2 regions of the Metabacillus hrfriensis genome follow, and region 2 is predicted to be linked to the other one. Evidence: riboswitches for the same ligand, from Rfam matches in the RefSeq annotation. Region 2 holds a riboswitch; the other holds the start of a gene.
What was found. Region 2 has a riboswitch for cyclic di-AMP ahead of QLQ22_RS21950 (potassium channel family protein). Riboswitches for the same ligand answer to the same signal wherever they lie in the genome.

Region 1 (3,419 bases), 2.0 Mb from region 2:
CCGTGTACTGCCGCCTGATACGAATAATCATCAAACCTTGTTCGGCGGGAAATTAATGGCTTCAATAGATGTTGTAGCCTCAATTTCAGCTGCGAAACATTGCCGGTCAGAATGTGTCACAGCATCCATGGATTCGGTGGATTTTCTGCATCCGATTCGACCGACTGATGCGGTGCATCTTGAGTCTTTCGTCACTTTCACGGGAAGATCATCAATGGAGGTATTCGTAAAAGTAACGGCAGAAGATTTAATAAGCGGTGAATCCAGAGTAGCAGCGACAAGCTTTATCACATTTGTTTCATTGAATGAACATGGTAAGCCAAAAGCCGTTCCGGGAGTTTATCCTGAAACAGAAGAGGAAAAATATTTATTTGATTCAGGTGAGGAGCGCTCGTTAATCAGGAAAGCAAGAAGAAAAGCGAGCATTACATTCTCGGAGAAAATTAAGCAATATTAATTGGCCATACATACCGCGCTCGCCTTGATAAAAGTACACCAAAGCAGTGTATTAGGGAAGAAAATCGCCTCCACCCTGAAAAAAGCCGCAATAAAATCAATAATAAAAAAGAGGGAAGATCCTTTGGGGATCTTCCCTTTATTTAAGACTAATGAAATTGCGATTTTCATACGAAGCAACACAAACAAATCTTGAAGTAAACTTATATTCAATAGATAAGCTAGAATTTTTCTGGAAACTGCTTCATAATTCCTGCCGAAAGAACATCGGACAGCATCATCAAATGATCCAGCCCTTTATCAAATGCTTCAATACTCGCATTCCAATCCTTTTTAAGTCGGGCAGACAGATCTTCAGAAATAAATTGAAGATGAATATATAATGCTTCCTTCAGTTCTTTTTCAGACCAGTTCGGATTTGCGCTGCTCAAGAACTTGGCCATGTCATCTGCATTCTTATGCCATTCAGTATTAAATTTCTTAAAGTCAGATTGATTGCCGCTTTTTGCAGCTGCAGTCAATTTTCCTGCAATCAGAATGTGTTCTCTTAAGAGCTCAGCAAGCTTGTTTCCTGCTTCTTCCCCGTAATAAGGCTTAATGGCATTGCCAATGTCATCCTGATTTTTTAAGAGCCTTGCAAGCAGCTCTTTTTGATTCTCAAGATCGTTAAGGGAACTGACCACATAGCTTTTTGTCCAAACCGCATGATCAGTCCAGAGCCTCCTCATGCTTTCTTTTAAAGCAAGCGTTTCTTTTGTGATGCATTCTTCGCGTGCCTGTGTCATGTCTTTTGCATCAGTTTTTATCGGCGACATGACGAAGACTAAGGACATAATCAGCATTCCAGCAGTTATTAAGTGTTTTTTCAATTGGAAAATCTCCTTTATAAAAGTAGTGCGTGACATCAATAATTTGCATGTAATCCTAAGTTTCATTCTTCTTCCGCATGAAACTCCCGATCTGCTTTTTCTATTGGATTATTTTCAAAACCGTATACCTTATTGATCTCTTTTGTCACTTCATCTAAAAATTCATCAGATATTATCGGTATGTTTTCTTTAATCATTAAAATCCTCCTATGCTTGAATAAAAATAGTGTTAGCGCAATGGCACAACATCATACATTTCCTCCTTTTATTGACCGGTAGCTTATTGGATTAAAAAAGTCAAAGGATATGAATTATTTTTATTTACAACTCTTAAGGATAGGAGTATGATAACCAACAGTTTCATATTTATTATTCGCTTAATCCATAAGGAGCGGGGAACCCGATATTGTGATAATTTTCGCAAAGGGGTGAATCCTATTCATATAGGTAGGGATACTCTTTTGTCCCGAATCCGTCAGCTAACCCCGTAAGCGTTAAAAGAGAGGATGTGTAGCGGTGAGACTGGGATCCTAATGTCCATTATGCTGTTCGTAATGACTTGCGGACAATTATGATTGATTCGCTAATTAAATATTTACTTTCTTAAATGATACCTTCAAGAAAAAGGTCAAAGGGCGAAAAAATGGTGGTGCAGAAATGTTATCTATGCTTAAAAGAATAATCATTGGGGCTCCCTTAAAATCTACAGAATTAGGAGAGCAAAAATTAAATAAAAAGAAAGCACTGGCTATTCTGTCTTCAGATGCCTTATCTTCTGTAGCGTACGGGCCAGAGCAGATCCTGCTTGTCTTAGTAACAATAAGTGCTGTTGCATTTTGGTACTCCATGCCAATTGCAGTAGGGGTACTATTTTTATTAACGGCTCTGATCTTATCCTACCGTCAAATTATCTATGCTTATCCACATGGAGGAGGAGCATATGTCGTTTCAAAAGAAAACCTTGGAGAAAATGCAGGTTTAGTTGCAGGAGGTTCACTCTTAGTCGATTACATATTGACAGTAGCTGTAAGTGTCTCAGCAGGAACAGATGCGATTACTTCTGCATTTCCAGGCTTACATGATCATAATGTCATCATTGCTTGTTTGCTGGTTGTTTTTATCACCATACTAAATCTCAGAGGAATCACCGAATCGGCTTCGATTTTAGCCTATCCAGTCTATTTGTTTGTATTGGCCCTTTTTATTTTAATAGGGGTAGGGATATATAAAATCATAACCGGGGATGTTTCATCTGATTTGCATGCACCGATAGGGACTCCTGTTGCAGGCATTAGTTTATTTTTGCTGCTGAGAGCCTTTGCTTCAGGAAGTTCTGCCTTAACTGGGGTCGAAGCAATCTCAAATGCGATACCGAATTTTAAGGAACCTGGTCCTAGAAACGCAGTCAGAACGCTGATGGCAATGGGGTTATTGCTTGCCATTTTATTTTCAGGAATCGTATTTTTAGCCTATTACTTCGGGATAGCTCCAAAACACGAAGAAACCGTTGTTTCCCAAATTGCAGCTGAAACGTTTGGAAGAAACTTTATGTATTATTTTATCCAGGGAACGACAGCTATGATTCTTGTTCTCGCTGCCAACACTGGATACTCTGCTTTTCCATTGCTTGCATTCAACCTTGCAAAAGATAAATACATTGCAAGAATGTTTACGATGAGAGGCGACCGATTAGGGTATTCAAATGGGATCATCACTCTTGGAGTCACGTCCATTTTACTAATTATTATTTTTAAAGGGCAGACAGAACAGCTCATCCCCCTTTATGCAGTAGGCGTGTTTATTCCATTTACCTTATCCCAGACAGGGATGCTCGTGAAGTGGCTGCGTGAGAAGCCTAAAGGCTGGGCGGTTAAACTTGCGATAAATTTAACTGGAGCACTTATCAGCTTTCTTGTCATGATGATGTTCTTCATAACAAAGTTCTCGCAGGTTTGGGCGGTGCTGATCTTTTTGCCTCTTATCGTTTTAGGATTTCATCAAATTAAGAAGCACTATGTGGCCGTTGGAGATCAGCTGAGACTCACAACATGCGAGCCGATCAAGCCGATTGAAGGGAATGTCATTATCGTGCCG
Region 2 (3,419 bases):
TTCTTTTCTATTACTCTGGGAGTTGCTGGGTTAGGAGATCCAAAGAAATTAGGAAGAATAGGTGTTAAAACGGTCACCTACTTTTTAGTAACAACAGCAGTAGCCATTGTTATAGGCTTAATCCTTGCACTGACCATTCAGCCCGGCAATGTAGGTGAATTCGATACAAAGTCCGCTGAATATAAAGCTGAAGAAGCTCCATCTGTTGCAGAAACATTCTTAAATATGATTCCGACGAATCCTGTTAAAGCATTTGCCGATGGTAATATGCTGCAAATTATTATTTTCTCAATTTTTGTTGGCCTTGGCATCACGTTTCTTGGAAAGAAAGCAAATACATTATTTAAGGTAGTTGAGCAAGGCAATGATTTAATGATGTATTTAGTAAATCTAGTGATGAAATTCGCTCCATACGGTACTTTCGGTCTTATTGCTACTGCTGTAGGCAGTCAAGGTTTAGACGCCCTTAAAGCAATGGGACTCTACATGGGAGTTGTAATGCTTGCACTTGTGATTCATGCTATTGTCACCTATGGTTCATCCATTCTTTTTCTGGCAAAGCAAAGCCCGATCTGGTTCTTTAAAAATTTCGCTCCTGCCATGGCAGTAGCTTTCAGTACATCAAGCAGTAATGCGACACTTCCTGTATCTATGGAAACAGCGCAAAAGCGTCTGAAGGTTCCAGAGCCGATCTCAAGTTTCGTTCAGCCGCTCGGCGCAACCATTAATATGGATGGAACGGCCATTATGCAGGGTGTAGCAACAATCTTTATCGCTCAAGTCTACAATATTGATCTTTCTTTCACTCAGTTGCTGACAGTAGTACTTACAGCTGTTCTCGCTTCAATTGGAACAGCCGGTGTACCAGGAGTTGGACTTATCATGCTTGCGATGGTCTTAAACTCTGTAGGCCTTCCCGTAGCAGGCATCGCCTTGATCATCGGTATAGACCGTCTGCTGGATATGGCTCGTACAGCAGTTAATATTACAGGAGATGCGGCATGTGCAGTGATTGTAGCAGAAACAGAAAAGAAACATGGAGACTTTAAATTTCCTGAAATGGAAGAAAAATTGTCATAATGAGAAAGACGGCCTAAAGTGGCCGTCTTTTTTATTAAAGACAATAAGCCCTTGCAGAAGCTGATATGGAGCGGCAACGGCATTCAGTTCGGTTTCCGTTGTTTTGAACACGCTGAGACTGCAAAGAGCCAAACTGTAAACTTCCGGCACAAAGTCCATGTGGGCTTGGTGTTTTTAACTTGCTCATGTGTGATCTGGAAAGATACTGATAGAAATCCGGTTTATGCAGATAAAACTGCAATTTACACTGATAGAACATCAATTTAAATGAATAACGCTTCAATATATGCTGTTAAACCACAACTTCTTCGCATCATATCAGTCTTTCAAAGAATTTAAAATAAACAGATATGCTGAGTAAATAAGACTTGAGAGCGCTTAAACGGTTATATTTGCTCAATTTTAACTAATTTCTGCAATAATTGGCTCTTTACTGTCCAATTCAACAGGAGTAAGATACTTTCATAAATACATTTCAGATATTCTTAATTCGCTTAATCCATTACGGAGCGGGGGACCCAATTTTGCTGGCATCTTTTGCAGCTTGGGGTGAATCCTTTACTGGTAGGGCTACTCTCATTGCCCGAACCCGACAGCTAACTTCGCAAGCGTTCTTGAGAGAGGATAATGAAACTAATGTGATCTTAAAAAATCAGACACAGCGGTTCATGGGACCTCTGTGTCTTTTTGTGTGCAAAAATTAGTATTGAAAGAAGGAAATCCTGTTGAAAAAGCAATTTGCTGTATTTGGACTTGGCCGTTTTGGAGGAAGTCTTGTAAAGGAATTTCATGAGTTGGGGATGGAAGTTTTAGCGGTCGATAAAGATGATGAAAAGGTTCAATATTATTCTCAATATGCGACACTTGCTGTGCAGGCAAATGCAATTGATGAGGCGACACTGAAGCAGCTTGGCGTGCGTAACGTAGATCATGCCTTTGTGTCGTTTGGAGATGATATTGAAGCAAGCATCTTGACATCACTTCTGCTAAAAGAAATGGAGATTCCGCAAGTATGGGCAAAAGCTCAAAATGACTATCATCAGAAGGTTTTAGACAAAATAGGTGTAAACAAAGTCATTCATCCTGAACGTGACATGGCAAAGCGGATTGCCCATCATATTATTTCAGAAAAAATGATTGATTATATTGAGCTTTCAAAGGAATACAGCATGGTAGAGCTGATTGCTTCAGCAAAAATTCACCGTAAAACATTAATTGATTTAGATATTAGGGCAAGATATGGATGTAATATTGTCGGGATTCAGCGGGATGAAGAGATGATTGTTTCGCCTCCTGCCGAAGAATCCATCAAATCAGGTGATATTCTGCTTGTGATTGGACGGAATAAGGACATCAGCCGTTTCGAGGAGGAGGGCATATAGGTGATAAGCTCAAATAAACTGCAAAAAATGATTCGGTTTAATCCATCACAGCTATTGGTTACTATTTTCGCAGTTGGAATTGCAGGAGGATCTGCCTTATTGATGCTGCCTGTTTCAACTCATGAACCGATTAGATGGATTGATGCGTTATTTATTGCTACATCCGCGATGACTGTAACAGGACTTGCACCTGTGGACCCCGGATCAACCTTTACTTATACCGGACAATTTATCATTGCTATGCTGATTCAGCTTGGCGGATTAGGGATCATGTCATTTGGGGTTCTGATTTATATCCTCTTAGGGAGGAAAATTGGCATTAAAGAAAGATTAGTGATGCAAACTGCGCTGAATCAAACCTCCATTGGCGGAGTTATAAATTTAGTAAAGTATTTGTTTTACTTTTCCCTTTCAATTGAATTCATTGCAATGATCTTTTTATCGTTTAGATGGATACCCGAGTATGGGTGGTCTAAAGGTCTTTTCTACAGTTTTTTTCACGCAATTTCTGCATTTAATAATGCGGGTTTCGCTCTTTGGCCGGATAATTTAATGAGGTATGTAGGAGATCCGCTTATAAACCTGGTGCTGTCATCTCTTTTTATAATAGGAGGTATAGGTTTTACAGTGCTTGTTGATGTATGGAGAAAGCGCAGCTTTAAAAAGTTTTCATTGCATACAAAGCTGATGCTTGTCGGTACACTTGTGATAAATGTAACAGCGATGTTTATTATTTTTGTTATTGAATATTCCAATCCTGCTACACTTGGAGACCTTTCTTCGGGAAGTAAGCTATTAGCTTCATATTTCCAGGCGGTAACGCCCAGAACCGCAGGTTTTAATACATTGGATATGGCAAGTCTGGAAGATACAACTCTTTTTCTAATGGTCATCCTTATGTTTATTGGAGCAGGGAGTGCATCAACTGGCGGTGGAATAAAGTTAACTACAGCCATC

Region 1: it holds a riboswitch for cyclic di-AMP, as region 2 does, so the genes downstream of both, QLQ22_RS06625 (APC family permease) here and QLQ22_RS21950 (potassium channel family protein) in region 2, are expected to answer to the same signal.

The regions. Positions count from the first base shown of each region.
Region 1 covers NZ_CP126116.1:1,336,092-1,339,510, forward strand. The annotation lists gene QLQ22_RS06610 (acyl-CoA thioesterase) at 1-457, shown strand, start outside; gene QLQ22_RS06615 (glycosyltransferase) at 678-1,325, opposite strand; gene QLQ22_RS06620 (bacitracin ABC transporter ATP-binding protein) at 1,388-1,522, opposite strand; cyclic di-AMP (ydaO/yuaA leader) riboswitch at 1,690-1,835, shown strand; gene QLQ22_RS06625 (APC family permease) at 1,983-3,419, shown strand, end outside.
Region 2 covers NZ_CP126116.1:4,410,681-4,414,099, reverse strand. The annotation lists gene QLQ22_RS21955 (dicarboxylate/amino acid:cation symporter) at 1-1,080, shown strand, start outside; partial or broken gene QLQ22_RS25205 (cation transporter) at 1,148-1,219, shown strand; cyclic di-AMP (ydaO/yuaA leader) riboswitch at 1,562-1,706, shown strand; gene QLQ22_RS21950 (potassium channel family protein) at 1,806-2,462, shown strand; gene QLQ22_RS21945 (TrkH family potassium uptake protein) at 2,490-3,419, shown strand, end outside.